DNA from 3 places in the Mesorhizobium sp. BR-1-1-10 genome. Region 3 is predicted to be linked to each of the others. Evidence: riboswitches for the same ligand, from Rfam matches in the RefSeq annotation. Region 3 holds a riboswitch; each other region holds the start of a gene.

Region 1 (6,451 bases), on a different contig from region 3:
CCAGGACCATATCTACGACAAAAGCCGACCGGAAAACCTCGCCTTCCTCGAGCGCTTCCGCGCGCTGCTCGACGAGTACACGGCGACCGCAGCGGTCGGCGAAGTCGGCGATTCGCAACGCGGGCTGGACGTGGTCGCCGCCTATACCGCCGGCGGCAAGCGCGTGCACATGTGCTATTCCTTCGACTTCCTGGCGCCGGAAAAGATCAGTGCCGCCAAGGTCCGCTCGGTGCTGGAAGCTTTTGGCCGGGTGGCCAGCGACGGCTGGTCGTGCTGGGCGTTTTCCAACCATGACGTGATGCGACCGGCCTCGCGCTGGGCCGCCGACGAGGCGGACCCGTCGGCCTATCTCAAGGTCATCTCGGCATTGCTGATGTCGCTGCGCGGTTCGGTCTGCATCTACCAGGGCGAAGAACTCGGCCTCGGCGAGGCCGACCTGCGCTTCGAGGATCTGCAGGATCCCTACGGCATCCGTTTCTGGCCTGAATTCAAGGGCCGCGACGGCTGCCGCACGCCCATGGTGTGGGATGGCAATGCAAGGAATGGCGGCTTCTCCCAGGCAAAACCCTGGTTGCCGGTACCGGCCGAGCATCTGCCGCAGGCGGTCAACGTGCAGCAAGGCGACGAAACCTCCCTGCTTGAGCATTACCGGCGCTTTCTTTCTTTCCGCCGCGCTCATCCGGCACTGGCCAAGGGGGACATCGCCTTCATCGAAAGCCAGGGCGACACCGTCGCCTTCACCCGCCGGTCGGGCAATGAGGAGATCGTCTGCGTCTTCAATCTGGGCGCAAGGCCGGCGAAGGTTGACCTCGGCAACCGAACCCTGCAACCTTTGCCGGGACACGGGCTCTCCGGGCAGGCGAGCACCGGGTCGGTTGAGCTCGGCGGCTATGGCGCCTGGTTCGGACGCATAGGCTGAAACATCCGAGGAATCACTGGAGGAAACCAATGGCCGATGTCAATTTGAGACAAGTGAAGAAGTCCTATGGCAATCTTAACATTCTCCACGGCATCGACCTCGACATCAAATCGGGCGAGTTCATCGTCTTCGTCGGCCCGTCGGGCTGCGGCAAGTCGACCTTGCTGCGCTCGATCGCCGGGCTCGAGGAAATCACGTCGGGTGAACTCAAGATCGACGGCCACGTGGTCAACGACGTGCCACCCTCGAAGCGCGGCATCGCCATGGTGTTCCAGTCCTATGCCCTCTACCCGCACATGACCGTCTACGACAACATGGCCTTCTCGATGAAGATCGGTGGGGAAAGCAAGGCCGAGATCGACAAAAGGGTTCGGCAAGCCGCCGAGATCCTGCAGCTGACCAAATATCTCGACCGTCTGCCCAAGGCGATGTCGGGCGGCCAGCGGCAGCGCGTCGCCATCGGCCGCGCCATCGTGCGCAATCCGAAGGTGTTCCTGTTCGACGAACCGCTGTCGAACCTTGACGCCGCATTGCGCGTTGCGACGCGCATCGAGATCGCCAAGCTCAAGGAATCGATGCCCAACACGACCATGATCTACGTCACGCACGACCAGGTCGAGGCGATGACGCTGGCCGACCGCATTGTCGTGCTGAAGGACGGGCACATCGAGCAGGTCGGCACGCCCATGGAACTCTACAAGAACCCCGGCAACCTCTTCGTCGCCCAGTTCATCGGCTCGCCGGCCATGAACATCCTGCCGGCGACGGTCGACAAGACGGGCAATCCGACCATCGTCAGCCATGTCGGCGGCCGCAAGGCGACGGTGCCGATCGCGACACCTGCTTCGGCAAAGGGAGCGGCGGTCAGCTTCGGCGTACGGCCGGAAGATCTCGCGATCGCCAGCGGTGCGGATTATCTGTTCGAGGGGACCGTCGATTATCTCGAACAGCTTGGCGAGGTCCAGCTGGTCTATGTCGATATCGGCCGGGCCGACCTGCCGCTGGTGACCAAGCTGCCGGGCAATGTCGAGGTCAAGCGCGGCTCGACGCTGCGGCTGACCGCCAATGCCGGCGATCTCCATATCTTCGATGCGGATGGTCGCTCCTTTGCCCTCCACGAAGCGGAAGCAAAGGCGGCCTGAAGACGGCCGTCCGGTAATGAAAGAACAAGAGCGGCGGGCCTGGCCCGCCGCTCTTGTTGTCTGCACAGGCTGGTTAGTTGTTGCCGAAGAGATTGCGATCGGCACCCTGATGGGCCGGCTTCTGCACGTCGCCGGACGAGTTGAGCAGCTTGTAGACAGGCGAATCGCTGTTGCGGATCGCACCTGTATGCGACGTATCGACATTGACAGTCGACGAAGCAGTGGGCTGGTTGACGCCGTTGGAGCCATAATTGTCGCTGCCGGCGAAGGCGCTGCCGGAGACGGCCAGAACGGCGGCGGCGGCAATGAGGATCTTGTTCATTTTAGGTACTCCTGAATTTTGGAAGTCCCGCAGACCGGCGGACAAAAGCCTACCGGCCGTGGGATGGCCATTAGTGGCCGAAGAGGTTGCGGTCGCTGCCCTGCTGGACAGGCGCCGAGGTGGCCGGAGCCGACTTGCCGATCGACGCGGTATTCGAATTGTCGGTCGAAGCGGCAGCAGCCTGATTGGCGCCGTTGGAGCCATAGTTGTCGCTGCCGGCGAAAGCGCTGCCAGAAAGGGCCAGAACGGCGGCGGCAGCAATAAGGATCTTGTTCATGTTAGGTACTCCTGAATTTTGGAAGTCCGGCTGCCGGCGGGCCAGAGCCCACCGGCCGTGGGATGGCCGTTAATGGCCGAAGAGGTTGCGGTCGCTGCCCTGCTGGACAGGCGCCGAGGTGGCCGGAGCCGACTTGCCGATCGACGCGGTGTTCGAATTGTCGGTCGAAGCGGCAGCAGCCTGGTTGGCGCCGTTGGAACCATAGTTGTCGCTGCCGGCGAAAGCGCTGCCGGAGAGAGCCAGAACGGCAGCGGCAGCAATGAGGATCTTGTTCATTTTAATACTCCTGAATTTGTAGGGTCCACCAGCGCGGCAGGGTCACCCGCCGCGTGCCGGGGATCGCTATTAATTGTTGCCGAAGAGGTTGTGGTCGGCGCCCGTCACAGGCGTCTGGGCAGCCGGCTCCGACTTCTTGGTCGAAGCGGTGTAGGAGCTGTCGACAGTGGCCGTGGGGGTCGCGGCGTTCGAACCATAATGGTCGCTGCTAGCGAAGGCGCTGCCGGAAATAGCCAGAAGGGCGGCGGCAGTGAGAATGATCTTTTTCATTTTTGTACTCCAGTATTTTTCCCGTCCGTCTAGCGGCGTGTCTTGGGATTAAATCGCGTCGTTCGGACAGCCCCGATGTGGGAGAGCCCCCTTGCCGTTTCCAATCACGAAGTTGTTCAGCGTGGACCATGACTCCACCACTTGAAATTGTACCAACGCCTTCTACATGTCTTATTTTTCCATTTGATATCAAATACTTGCATAAGATCACGGCCCGATCACCAACTGTGTCGGAAGGCTGGGCGTTCACACCGTCCTGCACGCACCGTCAACAGAAACGAACCGTTCGGTTCGATTTTAGACTCTGCTAATAGTCACTTTTCGAAACCATTAACCCTTTTCCGGCCCGGCTGAGGGTCGAAAACGGTGCCCGCGCGCCTGGCGAGAAGAGGCGATTCCCCCGCTGCAACCGCGCCGGGACGATCCCGCGTACGTGTCGCGCCGCATGGATGCGATGTCGCTTTCGTGCCGATGTCGCAAACCCTGTCGTGATTAGATCGAGCGATCTCAGGTGCCGCTGCGTGACGACGGAGCGGAGAATTGGGAAGCCGGTCAGATTCCGGCGCTGCCCCCGCAACGGTGGTGGAGTTCAAGTCGCAACGGGAGACCACTGGGCGAAAGCCTGGGAAGGTGTCGCGATGGTCCGCCAGGACAACTCCAGAGCCCGGAAACCAGCCCGAGATCGCTAGAACTCGACTGATCGCGGTGGGCGGTCAAGGGGCGGATGGTGTTGTCCGGCTTTCGCCGGCTTGCGCCCAGTCCTTCCTCCATCACCACCAGTTCAGTCCTTGAAAAATGAGGACAGGACATGGACGCGCGCAACGACATGCTGAGGCTTTTGAACGGCCGCAGACAGGGCCTTTCGCTGGAACAGCCCTTCTATACCGACCCGGACTACTTCAAGCTTGACATGGAACTGATCTGGTATCGCGACTGGCTTTTCATCGGCCATGATTGCGAGTTGCCCAAGCCGGGCAGCTTCATCACCGTGCAGATCGGCGATTATCCGGTCGTGCTGGTGCGCGATCAGCAGGGCAAGATCAACGCTTTCCACAATTCCTGCCGCCATCGCGGCAGCCGCGTCTGCAACACCGAGAAGGGTATGGCCGCCAAACTGGTGTGTCCCTATCACCAGTGGACCTACGAACTCGACGGCCGGCTGCTGTTCGCCCGCCAGATGGCCGATGGGTTCGACAAGAGCCAGTTCGGGCTCAAGCCGGTCGCCTGCGAAAGCGTCGCCGGCTATGTCTTCATCTGCCTGGCCAAGGAGCCCGCCGACTTCGCGCCGATGCGGGCGATGATCGAGCCCTATCTCCTGCCGCACCGGCTGAGCGAGGCCAAGATCGCCTTCGAGAGCACGATCATCGAGAAGGGCAACTGGAAGCTGGTCTGGGAAAACAACCGCGAATGCTACCATTGCGCGGGCAATCATCCTGAGCTGTGCAAGACCTTCCCGGAAGCGCCGACCGTGACCGGCGTGCAAGGCGCCGACAGCGATCCGGAGATGCTGGCCCACTGGGCGAGGTGCGAAGCTGTTGGCCTGCCCAGCAAGTTTCGCATCGACCCGGCTGGACAATACCGCGCCACCCGCGCGCCGCTGCTGCGCGATGCCCAGAGCTACACGATGACCGGCAAGCGGGCGGTGAAGAAGAACCTGTCCGACAGCGTCTCGGCCGACCGGATCGGCACGCTGATGCACTATCACTACCCGACAACCTGGAACCATATCCTCGTGGATCATGCGGTGACGTTCCGCGTGTTGCCGGTCAGCGCCACGGAAACAGCGGTTACGACCAAATGGCTGGTCCACAAGGATGCCGTGGAAGGCGTCGACTACGATCTCGCCGAACTCACCCATGTCTGGACCGAGACCAACGACCAGGACCGCCGCATCGTCGAGGAAAACGCCTTCGGCATCCTGTCGCCGGCCTACGAGCCCGGTCCCTATTCGGAGCTGCACGAGGGCGGCGTCATCCAGTTCGTCGACTGGTACGCGCGCTTTATCGGCCCACGGCTTTCCGAAGACGGCCGGCCTGCTCTGCGCAGTGTCGCCTAGCGCATGTCGGCCAAAACTGTGCAGCGGCTTTGGGATCACGACACGCCCAAAATGAAAGGTATGCAGGGATGAACGCCATGACTGATCTTGGGCTCTATCGCCACCTCGACCAGATGGCGCCGTGGAACGACAGGCTGCAGGTGCTGGAAGTAACCGGCGTCAGCGACGAGGCGCCCGACGTCAAGACCTTCACCTTCCGCTCCGACAACCAGACCTGGTTCCGCTACAAGCCGGGCCAGTTCGTGACGCTGGAATTGCCGACACCGGACGGCCCGCTGATGCGCACCTACACGCTGTCATCATCGCCGTCACGGCCATTCTCGATCGCGGTGACGGTGAAGGCGCAGGCGGGCAGCGTCGGCACACGCTGGATGTTCGATCACCTGACGCCCGGCTCGCACGTCAAGGCCTATGGACCGGGCGGCGGCTTTTCGCTGCACAGCCACCCGGCGGCGAAATACCTGTTCATCTCGGCCGGTTCGGGCGTGACGCCGATGATGTCGATGCTGCGCTGGCTGAACGACTGCGCGCCATGGACCGATGTCGGCTTCGTCAATTGCGCGCGGCGCCCGGAAGAGATCATCTTTCGCAAGGAACTCGAACTGCTCGGCGGCCATATGCCGGGCCTGTCGCTCGGCTTCATGATCGAGGAGCGGTCGAGCCGCGAGGGCTGGTACGGCCATATGGGCCGCATCGACGCCATCCGGCTGCCGCTCCTGGCGCCCGATTTCCGCGAACGCGAAATCTTCTGCTGCGGCCCCGACCCTTTCATGCGCGCCGTGCGCGGCATGCTGGAGGCCGCCGGGTTCGACATGGCAAAATACCATCAGGAGAGCTTTGCCGCGCCGGCGATGGAGGAAATCCCGGCGCCGTTTGCCTCGCCGGCTGAAGACGGCGCGGCGATTTGCGTCCAAGCCGCGACGCCGATCCGCTTCGCGCTTTCGGATGTCGACGCCGATTGTGTCGCCGGCCAGACCGTGCTGCAGACGGCGCGCGCCTCGGGTGTGCGAATACCGGCCGCCTGCGAATTCGGCCTGTGCGGAACTTGCAAAGTGAAGAAAGTCTCCGGCAGCGTCGAGATGAGCCACAATGGCGGCATCCTCGATCATGAGATCGATGATGGCTTCATCCTGGCCTGTTGTTCCAAGCCATTGTCGCCGCTTGAAATCGAGGCTTGATCCGCCCGGCT
Region 2 (6,451 bases), on a different contig from region 3:
ATCTGGGTCGGGAACATGTCGCGGAACAGACCTGATATACGCCAGGTGACGTCGACACGTGGGCGGCCGAGCGCCGCCGGGGGCAATACCTCGATGCTGGTGATGCGGCCGGTGGCAGTGTCCCATTGCGGCCGGCAGCCCATCAAGGCCAGTCCCTGCGCGACTTCCTCGCCGCCGGTGCGCAGCGAGGCCGAACCCCAGAGATCGATCACCAGCGAACGCGGCCAGTCGCCATGCGACTGCATGTAGCCGCGCACCACTTCTTCCGCTGCGGCTTTGCCAAGATCATAGGCGGTCGGCGTCGGCATGGTGCGCGGATCCGAGGTGAACAGGTTGCGGCCGGTGGGCAAAACATCGGAACGACCGCGCGCGGGTGCGCCGGCCGGGCCCGCCTTGACGTGACGGCCATCGAGCGCCGCGAGCAGGGAGGCTTTCTCGGCGTTCGCGCTTTGCAGGCGCACGGAGTCTGGTTCGTCGTTGGGGACGCGGCCGTAGATGTGCAGCCCGTCCTTGATGGCGAAATCCTTGAGGTCGCAGAGCCAGGCGTCGATGCGGCGCAGCGCTTCGTCGGGCGCGTCGGTCTTGGCGACGCCGGCTTCCGAGGCAAGGCCGGTCTTTTGCGCGGTTTCGACAATCAGCCTGGCGAGCCGGTCGCGGCGACGGCGGTCGAGCCCGTCGGCCTGGGCGTATTCGTCGACCAGCCGCTCGAGCTTGTGCTGGTCCTCGTCCAGCCCGGCGCCTGCCAGCGGCGGCGGCAAATGGCCAAGCGTGACGGCGGCAATGCGCCGTTTGGCCTGCGCTGCTTCGCCTGGGTTGGAAACGATGAACGGATAGATGACGGGTAATGCGCCGGTGACGATCTCGGGAAAGCAGGTTTGCGACAGCGCGACGGTTTTGCCGGGCAGCCATTCCAGCGTGCCGTGGGCGCCGACATGGACGAGAGCGTGGACGCCGAGCGATTTGCGCAGCCACAGGCCAAAGGCGATCAGGGCATGGCGCGGGGGGAGGGTCGGGTCGTGATAGTCGGCGCGGCGATCGGCCGAGCGGCCCCGGTCGGGGGCGAGGGCCACGGTGACATTGCCGAAGGTGGCGGCGCGGAAGGGGAAGTGGTGTTTGCCTGATAGCGAAGGTGTGTGCGAGCGCAAACCTGTCTCGCTTTCCGCTCTGCCCCAAGCAGCCTCTACAGCGGCAGTTGCAGACGTCGGTAACTCCGTCGAAAAGGAGTCATAGTCTTCCAGCCTCAGCCCACCGTCGCCCCGCTCCAGCAAATCCAGCAATTCACGCGGCGTTTGCGGAATCCCCTCCACGGCATAGCCCTGTTCGCTCAAGTCGCGCAGCATGGCCAGCACGCTGGACGGCACGTCCAGCCCGACCGCATAGCCTGTGCGGCCGGGGGCACCGGGATAATCGGGAATGAGGATCGCGAGCTTGCGCTCCTCCCGCTTCGTTTCGCGCAGCCGGATGAAAGCCGCGACTCGACCCGCCACTTGCTCCAGCCGATCCGGTTCCGGCCGGTTCGCCAACGCACGATGGCCAAGCGCCGGATCGATATCGCTCTCGGCCTTGAAGGAAATGGCGCCGGCGAGGATGCGGCCGTCGAGTTCGGGCAGCACGACATGCATGGCAAGGTCGGCGGGCGCCAGGCCGCGCTGGTTGTTTTCCCAGATGTCACGGCGCGTGGTGGCGACGATGACCTGGAAGACGGGCGCGCCGGCGCGGTCGAACAGGGTTTCGACGCCGGGCTCGGCGCCGGAAGCGAACGCGGTCGCGGTGACGATCGCGGCGGGTTTCAGCGATGCGATGGCATTTTCGACGAACGCCAGCGACACCGGATCCTTCAGACTGGAAACGAAGATCGGGACCGGTGCCAATCCCCTGGAGCGCAAAGCCTCGGCCAGCGCATCGATCGGGGCGACATCGGCGGCAAGCAGCATCGATCGGTAGAAGAGAATCGGGATGATGGGAGTGCCGCTATTGGAACCGGCCGGCTCCTCCGCGACCCCCAATCCAGCCTGATAGTAACCGGCCTTCGGCACGCTCACCGGGTTGGCGACGGGCGCATCCTGTCCAGCCAGGCCTGCCAGCCTGTGCACCAGCGCGCCCATATTGGCTGGGCCACCCTCGCGGAAATAGCCGAGCAGGCCGTCCAGTTCGGCGCGCGGCAGCGTCGACGCTTCGACCAGCCTGAGATCCTCGTCGTGGCTTTCGCCGGGAAGCAGCGCCAGTTTGATGCCGCGTTCGCGGGCAATCACCGCCAGTTGGTCGCAGCCATAGCGCCACCAGTCGTAGCCGCCGAGAATGCGCACCAGGATGATTTTGGCGTGGCGGGCGACGCTGTCTATCCAGAGGTCGACGGACATGGGATGGCGCAGGTCGCGCAGTGCGGCCAGCCGCATCGAGGGCAGGCGACCGGCATCGGCCTTCCACGCCGCGGCCAGTCCGGCGAGATCGCTGTCGGTGAAGGACAGGGCCACGATATCCGCTGGCGTCTGCCTGAGATCGACAGGCTCGGCGAGGTCGTCGAGCGAGGCGGAGGTCGTGGTGAGGATGTGCATCGCGGCCCGGGCCTGAAAATCAGCCGGCGAGGATACGTTCGATCGCCGGGCGGTTCAGCCCCTTGAGGCCAATAACGACGAGCCGCGAGCGGCGGTCGTCCCCAGCGGTCCAGGCGCGGTCATAGTAATGATTGACGCGCGGGCCGACGGCTTGCAGCAGGAGCCGCATAGGTTTGCCGCCGACCTCGACGAAGCCTTTCACGCGCAGCACGTTTTCCTGTTCGGCGGCCGCGGCGACGCGCTTTGCCAGCTCGTCGGGATTGGCGATCGAGGGAATGTCGACGATGAACGTGTCGAAGTCGTCATGCTCGTGATCGAATGCGCCGTCATGGTGGGACTTGCGGTTCTCGATGTCGTCCTCGACGGCGAGACCGAGCCCGAGCAGCACCGAGGGATCGACCTTGCCATGAGACGTCGGCACGATCTTCACGGCGCGGGCGGAGTGTTCGTTGATAATGGCGTTGGCGCGGGCTGAACCGGCGGCATCCATCAGGTCGCTCTTCGACAGGATGATCAGGTCGGCGCAGGCAATCTGGTCCTCGAACACTTCCTCGACCGGGTCGTCATGGTCGAGGCTCTCGTCCTGCGCGCGCTGCGCCTGCAGGGCGTCCATGTCGTTGGCGACGCGGCCTTCCGCCAGTGCGGGACCGTCGACCACGGCGATGACGCCATCGACCGTTACGCGGCTCTTCACCGTCGGCCACTGGAAAGCCTGGACCAGCGGCTTGGGCAGAGCGAGGCCCGAGGTTTCGATCAGGATATGGTCGACCTTAGGCGTCAGCGACAGGATCTGGTCGAGCGCCGGCACGAAATCGTCGGCCACGGTGCAGCAGATGCAGCCATTGGCCAGTTCGACGATGTTTTCCTCTGGGCAGGTGTCGATGCCGCATCCCTTGAGGATCTCGCCGTCGATGCCGATGTCGCCGAACTCGTTGACGATGATGGCAATCCGCTTGCCACCGGCGTTTTCCAGGAGATGGCGGACCAGCGTCGTCTTGCCGGCGCCGAGGAAGCCGGTGACGACGGTGCAGGGAACGCGGGACAGAGATGTTGTCATGATCAATCTTTCAGCATGTCGAGGGGAGGGATGCGGGCAACGAGGCCGCGCTTGAGGCTATCGGGTCTGCCTCGCCAGGGAATGAGGCCGTCGTTCGAGGTGGCGAAGAGTTTCGCGCCGGTGACGAGATCGGCGCCGCTGGTCGTGGTCAGATCGCCGAACACATAGCTCCAGCAGCCGTCGCGCAGGACCGCGGCGCTCAGCCGGCGCTTGCAATTGCCGAGGCATTCGACCGTGCGGATGCGAATCTTCTCGCCCGAGGCGGCTTGGCGCGTATCTTCGGCCAAAAGTTCGCCGGCCCGGGGATGGGCATCGGAGCCGGTCTCGTCGCGACAGGAAGCGCAGACGATGACCGTGATGCCGACCAGGGGATGATCCCCGCCGGACGAAATGTCGGTTGTTTCAGCCGAAAAACTGCTGTCGCGATCCACATCAGGCTCCTTGCCCGGAAAACCCGCCAGGCGATCGGATTCTTGCATTCCAGACGGCAGGTCTCCTGGCTCGCGGGTCATCGCCTTGGGTAGCCGCCTTCCCGGGACAATCCCAGTGGCTTTCGGCCTTGGCTCTTCGCTCACAGTTGCGGGGACAGCCGCGGATTTGGGATCTTCAATCCCGCACCGCATTCCCTCTTGGCTCCTCCCTTTGCCGAGAGGAGACCGTCTGGATGGGATTTAGGCTCTTGCGGGCAGTGGTGTCAACGCGAGCTTACGACACCGCGATGTCGGACAGCGCCGGGCCGAGATCGCCGGCAGGCGTTATTTCCATCCGCTCGAGGCCAAGCCAGCCCTGCATCTGCTTCAATTCCTCGAAGAGTTGAGCCGCAGTCTCCGCCGGTGCATTGGCCTGCGCATAGGCCGCATGGACACGCAGGACACTGGCCGGCCGGTCGGCCTTGAGGTCGACGCGTGCCACGATCCTGTCGCCAAGCAGGAAAGGCAGGACATAGTAGCCGTATTGGCGCTTGTCGGCCGGCGTGTAGATTTCGATGCGGTAATGGAAGTCGAAAAGCCGCTCCGAGCGCGAACGCTCGAAGACGACCGGATCGAACGGCGCCAGCAGAGCGCGGGACTCGATCTTGCGCGGGATACGGGCGTCCTTGTGAAGGTAAGCCGGCTTGTCCCAGCCCTCGACACGGACCGGCAGCAAGTCGCCGAGTTCGACCAGTTCCTCCAGCCGGCCTTTCATGTCGGCCGGCGAGAGCCGAAAATAATCGCGCAGGTCGCCTGATGTCGCCACGCCATGGGCACGGGCGGAAATGCGCAGCAATTCGCGGTGCGCGTCCTCAGGCGTCGGTACCGGCAGATCGAGGATCGCCTGCGGCAGCACGCGCTCCGGCAGGTCGTAAAAGCGCTCGAAGCCGCGCCGGTGCGCGGTGGTGATGCGCCCGGCCCAGAACAGCCATTCGAAGGCGTGCTTGGCATGGCTCCAACCCCACCAGCCACCGGAGCCTTTCTGGCCTTCGAGCGCCGAAGCGGCGATCGGCCCGCGCGCGACGACCTCGCGGTAGATCTCTTCTATATAGGCGGCGTGCTCGCGGCCCCATTTGGCCAGCCCCAGATACATTTCATCGCCTTGCTCGGCGCGCTGCATGCGCCAGCGCATCAGTGGGTAGGTCTCGACCGGCAGGAACGAGGCTTCATGCGCCCAATATTCGAAGACGGTGCGCTTGCGCGTTACGGCGGCGTTGTCGAGCAAAGCGAGGGGATAGGGGCCGAGACGCGAATAGAGCGGCATGTAATGAGCGCGCACCACCGCACTGACGGAATCGATCTGCAACAGGCCGGTGCGGGACAGAACGCGGGCGAAATGGCGGCGGTCCGGCGTGCCGGCGGGGCGGGGATCGAGAAATCCCTGGGCGGCGAGGGCGATGCGCCGGGCGGCGGCAAGCGAGATCTTTTCCTTCATGCGTATGCGTCCCTGATGGACCTGTCTGGCGTCATTGCCCGGCGTGATTCCCGTCCATGCTAGCAGGGTTTTGGCGGCAACCCTGTCAGGAGAGAAAAGTGGAGTTAAAGGCGAAGGAAATCAAACAGGAGCGGATGGGACCAGTTTCTCCCGGAATGCCGTCCAGCTCGGTGTTTTGAACAAGGTTTGACTTGCTTCGCTGGAAGTGCTGCGCTAACCCTCGCCGCGTTGCAGCATAGGCCCTTAAAACGGTTCAGCGGTTAATCTGTCACGCTTCCGCATTAAGGTTCGGTGCTGTAGTCAAAGTGGATTGGCGCCAACGGAAAGCCGCTGCATGAACGCACTTCTCAGTTCGTACCTGCCCATCGTCCTGTTTATCGGCGTGGCACTGGTCGTCGGCCTGGCGCTGCTGGCGGCTCCGTTCCTGGTGGCGTATCGCAACCCCGATCCCGAAAAGCTTTCCGCCTACGAGTGCGGTTTCAACTCGTTCGACGATGCCCGCATGAAATTCGACATCCGCTTCTACCTGGTGTCGATCCTGTTCATTATATTCGACCTGGAAGTTGCCTTCCTCTTCCCCTGGGCAGTGTCCTTCTCGAAGATCGGCATGCTCGGTTTCTGGTCAATGATGGTGTTTTTGGCAGTGCTGACCATCGGCTTTGCCTATGAATGGAAAAAAGGAGCGCTGGAATGGGATTGAACGACAGTTCAGGCACCCTCGTCGCGCCGAAGCCCAAAGGTATTATCGACCCCAACACCGGTAGGCCGGTAGGGGAGGACGATCCCTTCTTCCTCGAAATCAACAATGAGCTTGCCGACAAGGGTTTTCTGGTCACCTCGACCGAGGCGCTGATCACCTGGGCGCGTAGCGGCTCGCTGATGTTCATGACCTTCGGTCTGGCTTGCTGCGCGGTCGAGATGATCCACACCTCGA
Region 3 (6,451 bases):
ATTCGGAGGATGTGGTGACCGACGTGTTCGGAACCAGCCACCGGCTCGACGGCATCATGAAGGCGATGGGCGAGCGCAAGCGCGGCGTCATTGTCTATCTCAGGGAAGGCTCGGTCGGCGTTGCCCACCAGGAGCGCAACCGGCCGGCGCCAGGCGACCGCGAGGACCATGAAGAGGCGCGCCGGCGCGAGAGCGAATGGCGCGAGATCGGCCTTGGCGCCCAGATCCTGAAGGACCTCGGCATTTCATCCATTAACCTGATTGCCTCGCGCGAACGCCACTATGTCGGCCTCGAGGGTTTTGGCATTCACATCGCCAAGACCGAGATCCTCTGATCTCGACAAACCCTGCCTGTCACTCGGCCGGGATTGCCGCCTCGCATCCTTCCAACTCGCATTCGTGGGTGGCGAGGCTGCGCTGGCCGAGCAGCACCGTGATCAGCGCGATAGCGCCTGACGTCACCGAGACCCAGAATCCGTTCTGGGCGCCGAATGCATCCACCACGGCGCCGGCGGCGAAGGAGCCCAGCGCCATGCCGATGCCGATCCCGGTGGTTACCCAGGTGATGCCTTCGGTCAGCATCGCTTCCGGGACATGCCGCTCGATCAGGCCGAAGGCGGTGATGAAGGTCGGCGAGATCGCCACGCCACTGATGAAGACAGTCAGCGCGAGCGCTGGCACGGTGCTGGCGGTAAGCGGCAGCAGTGTGCCGAGCGCGACCAAGGCAACCGCGATGGCGAGCTGGCGTTGCAGCGGTGCTTTCAGGTTGAGCGCGCCGATGATGATGCCGAGCACGAAGGAGCCCAGCGCATAGACGCCGATGACGAGACTGGCAGTGCCCGGCTGGCCGAGTTCCTTGGTGATCGCCACCGTGCTCACCTCCGTCGTCGCGAAGGTCGCGCCGATGAAGATCATGGCGAAGGTGATGATTTGGACCGGCCCCAGGCGGATTGCCGAGCCGCTGGAGCCATGGTCCACCGGCCGCACTTGCGGCTCGGTCGAACGCTGCAGAATGAAGGCTGTCGAGCCCAAGGCGAGGAACAGCGTGCTGACGGCAACGCCCGCTTCCGGGAACAGCGCGGCGCTGAGGCCCACAGATAGCGATGCGCCGGCAATATAGACCAGTTCGTCCGCCGCCGACTCGAAGGCGAAGGCGGTGTTCATCTCGGGCCGGCCCCGGAAAATCTCGGTCCAGCGCGCCCGCACCATGGCCGGCATGCTTGGCATCGCCGCGGCCAGCAGCGCCGACGCGAACAGCGTCCATACCGGCCAGTCTTGATTGGCCGATGCGATCAGGGCCGCGAATGCGAGCACGGAGATGATGGTGGTGGGTACGACAACCCGCGTCTGGCCGAGGCGGTCGACCAACCTCGATATCTGCGGCGCCAGGAAGGCATTGGCCAAGGCGAATGTCGCCGAAACCGCACCCGCCACCCAGTATTCGCCACGCGTCTGCGACAGCATCGCCACGATGCCGATCGGGGCCATGGCGATCGGCAGGCGCGCCATGAAGCCGGCGGCGGCAAAGCCCCTGGCTCCGGGAGCGCGAAAGATTTCCGAATAGGGGTTTTGCATGATCCTGTTCCTCGACAAGGGGCGATTCGACAATTACATACGAGACGTATAAGTGTTAAATAGAGCATACGTCGCGTATGTCAATTGGCATACGGAGCGTATGTAAGTAAGGCCAGAAGCATGCATCGACCGCGCAAGGAGATGATCGCCGAAACACGCGCCAAGCTGATCGCCGCGGCACGCCAGGCTTTCGGTACCATCGGCTATGCCGAAGCGTCGATGGATGATTTCACCGCGTCGGCCGGGCTGACGCGCGGCGCCCTTTATCATCACTTCGGCGACAAGAAGGGACTGCTTGAGGCGGTTATCGCCGAAATCGACGCGGAAATGGCGGCCCGGGTGAATGAGGTCGCGTCGCGGGCGCCGACCCGCTGGCAGCATTTCGTGGACGAATGCACCACCTATATCGAAATGGCGCTGGAGCCGGAAATCCAGCGCATCATGTTCCGGGATGGTCCGGCTGTGCTGGGCGATCCGGCACTGTGGTCGAATGCCAATGCCTGCGTCGGTTCAATGACCGATCATCTGACAGCGCTGCAGCGGGAAGGGGTGGTCGTCCCCGGCGTCGACCCGGAGTCGGCAGCGCGGCTGATCAATGGGGCGAGCAGCCAGGCCGCGCAGCGCATCGCCAATTCGCAAGATCCCGAAACGACATCGAAGATGGTGGTGGCCGCGTTCAAGCAATTGCTCGAAGGCCTGCTGAAAAAGCCGGAAGCGCTTTCAAGATGAACCACCATGGCAGTCCCGCCACTGCCTGCAATTGACAATAGCCGGTTTGAGCGCATCCTCCGCAGCCATCTCTGAGGGGAGATTCGGGGCATGTGGGATTTCGATATCGGCAGGTCGGTGTCCATCATGATGCGGACCTGGCCTTTCATTGTCTTTCGCATGATCGTCTATTTCGGCATCACGCTGGCCTACATCGTGGCCACCGGCACCGGCGCCTCCGTCGGCTATGGCGTCGGCCATATTTCCACCGATCCCGACGGACCATTGTCTTTTGCGATGTGGGGCGGCGTGGTCGGTTTCGGCATCGTCTCGATCGCCGTCTACTGGATCCGCGAATACATCCTCTACGTCGTCAAGGCGGGCCATATCGCCGTCATGGTGCATCTGATCGACGGCCATGATATTCCCAACGGCCAGAACCAGATCGCCTACGCGAAAGAGGTCGTGACCGAGCGTTTTGCCGAGGCCAACATCCTTTTCGTCGTCGACCAATTGGTCAAGGGCGCCATACGCGCCATCACCGGCCTGCTCGGCGGCATCGCGGCCTTCCTGCCCATTCCTGGCCTGAGCGGCCTGGTTTCGTTCCTCAACACGGTGATTCGCCTGTCGCTGACCTATGTCGACGAGATCATTCTCGGCTACAACATCCGCGTCAGTTCGTCCTCGCCGTTCGAAACCGCGCGCCAAGGCGTCGTGCTCTACGCCCAGAACAGCAAGACCATGGTCAAGAACGCCGTCTGGCTAGGGGTCATCATGTGGGGCGTGTCGTTCGTGATTTTCCTGCTGATGCTGGCTCCGGCAGCCGCTATTCTTTACGTCATGCCCGGGCAGCTCGCCGGCTGGGCTTTCGTGCTGGCAATCGTCTTTGCCTGGGCTTTCAAGGCGGCCTTCATCGAGCCGTTCGCCATTGCCTGCCTGATGCAGGTCTATTTCAAGACCATCGAGGGTCAGGTGCCCGATGCCGCCTGGGACGCCAGGCTGGCCGAAGCCTCGTCGAAGTTCAGGGAACTCAAGGACAGGGCACTGGCTTCTTTCGGTGGCTCACGGTGGGGCACTGCCGGCGCGACGAGCTGATCAACCGGCCTCGCGGGCGCACCGGCGACGGTACCGAGGCGCGCCACTGCTGATTTGAGCAGCGCTTCGCCTTGTCCGCGAAAAGTCTCGCTCATGATAAGCTCGGGCAACGGCAGCCGCCGGCCCCAGCCGTGTGTTTCGAGATCCGGCTTCGGTGCGAATTCGGAAACGCGGCCGACGCAGAGATAGGCGATCGGCGTCACCTGATCGGGAATGGCCAGCAGGCTTTTCAGCGCTTGCGCCTCGATGATGCTGACCCAGCCGACGCCAACGCCCTCGGCGCGTGCCGCCAGCCAGAAATTCTGCACCGCGCAGACCGTGCTGTAGAGATCCATCTCCGGATTGTGCCAGCGCCCCAGCGGCGAGCCTTTCGAGCGCTCGCGGTCGCAGGTGATGCAGATGTTTAGAGCGCTTTCGCAAATGCCTTCGAGCTTGAGCTTGCGGTAGAGCGCCTGCCGTTCTGCCTCGATTTCAGGCAGTTCCCGTTCTCGCGCGGCCAGGAACAGGTCGCGCACTTCCGCCCGCCACGCGGCATCGCGAATGATAATGAAATTCCAGGGTTGCATGAAGCCGACCGACGGCGCGTGATGGGCGGCAAGCAGCAGCCGCGCCAGCACCTCGTCGTCGATCGTCTCCGATGTAAAATGGTTGCGGACGTCGCGCCGTGTGAAGATGGCGCGGTAAACAGCGTCGCGCGCAATCTGGTCAAATCCATCGCCCATTGGAGCGGTCATAGCTTCCGGCATCGCTTGTCCCCTTGCGATTGCAATCGATGTCATCCGCCTGACCATGCGGATGACGATGCCTGCCAGGCCGGTCTTCTGGCTCGGGATCGACCCGCGTCCGGTGCCTTCCCGTCATCGACAGTGGCATTTACCGGCGCGGTCCCCCTCACAGCGTTGGGCACGCCACGGAGTTCAACCGTGTTCCCGATTCTCCCGCCAAGGCATTTGCAGCCAAGTGGAATCACTTGGCGTCGCAGAATGCCGCTAAAACAAACAGCCCGGCGGGCACCAGGCAGTGGTTGCGACCTTACGCCGAAGGGCCGGCGACGCCAATGCCCGCAGCGACATGAATGGACGCAGGTTCGATTTTCCCCAGCGATCAAGCCGCAACGCATGGCCATCACGACGCCGGGGCACTAGATAGGGGGCATGGCCACCCGTCTCTACACGCACCCGATCTTTCTCGAACACATCACGCCGCCCGGTCACCCCGAGCGGCCCGACCGCCTGCGCGCCATCGAGCGCGTGCTCGACGACGAAGCTTTTGCCACGCTTGACCGCGTCGAGGCACCGCACGGCGACGAGGCGACCATCCTCTACGCGCATCCCGCCGATTTCGTCGCGCGTGTCCGCGCCGCCATCCCCGACGAAGGCATTGCCCGCATCGACGCCGACACCACCGCCAGCCCGAAAAGCTGGCAAGCGGTGATTACGGCGATCGGTGCCGCCAATGCTGCCGTCGACGACGTCTTTGCGGGCCGCGCCGACAACGTTTTCGTCGCCGCCCGTCCGCCCGGCCACCATGCCGAAAAGACCACGGCCATGGGCTTCTGCTTCTTCAACACGGCGGCAATCGCAGCGCGCTATGCGCAGAAGAAGCACGGCGCCGAGCGTGTCGCGGTCGTCGACTGGGACGTGCACCACGGCAACGGCACGCAGGATATTTTTTGGGACGATCCCTCGGTGCTCTATTGCTCGACGCACCAGATGCCGCTTTATCCCGGCACGGGCGCGAAGAGTGAGACCGGCGCCGGCAACATCGTCAATGCGCCGCTGGCGCCTCGGACGGGCAGCGAGGTGTTTCGCGATGCGTTCCTGTCGCGCGTGCTGCCGGCACTCGACAATTTCGCGCCGGATCTGATTATCGTTTCGGCCGGCTTCGACGCGCACCATCGCGACCCGCTGGCGGAAATCAATCTGACCGAAGACGATTTCGACTGGGCGACCGGCCAGCTGATGCAGCGCGCCGCAATCCACGGCGGCAACCGGCTCGTCAGCCTGCTCGAGGGCGGCTACGATCTGCAGGGATTGGCATTTTCGGTCGCCGCCCATGTCGGGCGACTGATGAAAGGATAAATGATGACCGGTGAGATCAACGAAGACGTCAAGGCGATGAGCTTTGAACAGGCACTCGACGCACTGGAGAAGATCGTCGATGATCTGGAGCGTGGCGACGTGCCGCTCGACCAGTCGATCCGGATTTACGAGCGCGGCGAGGCGCTGAAGGTTCATTGCGACCGGCTGCTGAAGGCCGCCGAGGACAAGGTCGAGAAGATCAGGCTGTCGCGCGACGGCAAGCCGGTTGGAACCGAGCCGCTCGACGCGGACTGAGGTCCGGAGCAGCCTTACCGGTTTTTGGACACGATCATCATTGAGGATACAGTTCGTCCCGATTGAAACGGACAAGAGGAGATACGGAAGCGATGTGCAGAAACATCAAGACCCTGTTCAATTTTGATCCGCCGGCAACCAACGACGAAGTCCGCGACGCGGCACTGCAGTTTGTCCGCAAGCTGAGCGGCACGACGCGGCCTTCTGCCAAGAACCAGCATGCGTTCGATCATGCGGTCGAAGCCATCGCGGCATCCGCACGCGAATTGCTCGATTCCCTCGAAACCCACCAGCATCCGCGCAATCGCGAAGAGGTGGCGGCCAAATTAAAAGCGAAAGCGGCGATCCGGTTCGCCTGATATGCCCAAGCGCCCACTGACCGCTGACGAGGAGAGTTCATGAGCTTTTTCCCCGGCAAGGACCCTGAGGCCGGCGATGCCTTCGCCAGCGACCAGATCGAGCTGATGGTTATCCCTAACGCCAAGGACATTGGCGGTTTCGAGGTGCGTCGCGCCTTGCCGACCGCCAAGCGGCGCCTGGTCGGGCCGTTCATCTTCTTCGATCGAATGGGTCCCGCGATCATGCGCGCGGGCCAGGCGCTCGATGTCCGTCCCCACCCGCATATCGGCCTGTCGACCGTGACCTATCTGTTCGACGGCAAGATCAGGCACCGCGATTCGCTCGGCACCGAAATGGTCATTCAACCCGGCGACGTGAACCTGATGACGGCCGGTCGC

What was found. Region 3 has a riboswitch for cobalamin ahead of bluB (5,6-dimethylbenzimidazole synthase). Riboswitches for the same ligand answer to the same signal wherever they lie in the genome.
Region 1: linked by a shared signal. The riboswitch ahead of LB555_RS12805 (aromatic ring-hydroxylating oxygenase subunit alpha) and the one ahead of bluB (5,6-dimethylbenzimidazole synthase) in region 3 are both predicted to bind cobalamin.
Region 2: linked by a shared signal. The riboswitch ahead of LB555_RS28765 (DUF1636 family protein) and the one ahead of bluB (5,6-dimethylbenzimidazole synthase) in region 3 are both predicted to bind cobalamin.

What each region holds. Positions count from the first base shown of each region.
Region 1 is NZ_JAIUIL010000005.1:273,662-280,112, forward strand. It holds gene LB555_RS12775 (alpha-glucosidase) at 1-919, shown strand, start outside; gene LB555_RS12780 (ABC transporter ATP-binding protein) at 949-2,061, shown strand; gene LB555_RS12785 (DUF680 domain-containing protein) at 2,135-2,383, opposite strand; gene LB555_RS12790 (DUF680 domain-containing protein) at 2,454-2,660, opposite strand; gene LB555_RS12795 (DUF680 domain-containing protein) at 2,730-2,936, opposite strand; gene LB555_RS12800 (DUF680 domain-containing protein) at 3,006-3,206, opposite strand; cobalamin riboswitch at 3,699-3,901, shown strand; gene LB555_RS12805 (aromatic ring-hydroxylating oxygenase subunit alpha) at 4,015-5,262, shown strand; gene LB555_RS12810 (hybrid-cluster NAD(P)-dependent oxidoreductase) at 5,340-6,440, shown strand.
Region 2 is NZ_JAIUIL010000019.1:47,242-53,692, forward strand. It holds gene cobN (cobaltochelatase subunit CobN) at 1-2,555, opposite strand, end outside; gene cobW (cobalamin biosynthesis protein CobW) at 2,575-3,612, opposite strand; gene LB555_RS28765 (DUF1636 family protein) at 3,615-4,043, opposite strand; cobalamin riboswitch at 4,081-4,288, opposite strand; gene LB555_RS28770 (winged helix-turn-helix domain-containing protein) at 4,318-5,517, opposite strand; gene LB555_RS28775 (NADH-quinone oxidoreductase subunit A) at 5,852-6,217, shown strand; gene LB555_RS28780 (NuoB/complex I 20 kDa subunit family protein) at 6,208-6,451, shown strand, end outside.
Region 3 is NZ_JAIUIL010000007.1:46,485-52,935, reverse strand. It holds gene ribB (3,4-dihydroxy-2-butanone-4-phosphate synthase) at 1-335, shown strand, start outside; gene LB555_RS16540 (MFS transporter) at 355-1,575, opposite strand; gene LB555_RS16535 (TetR/AcrR family transcriptional regulator) at 1,696-2,304, shown strand; gene LB555_RS16530 (hypothetical protein) at 2,395-3,378, shown strand; partial or broken gene bluB (5,6-dimethylbenzimidazole synthase) at 3,495-4,100, opposite strand; cobalamin riboswitch at 4,172-4,354, opposite strand; gene LB555_RS16520 (histone deacetylase family protein) at 4,533-5,459, shown strand; gene LB555_RS16515 (exodeoxyribonuclease VII small subunit) at 5,463-5,714, shown strand; gene LB555_RS16510 (DUF2277 domain-containing protein) at 5,807-6,073, shown strand; gene LB555_RS16505 (pirin family protein) at 6,113-6,451, shown strand, end outside.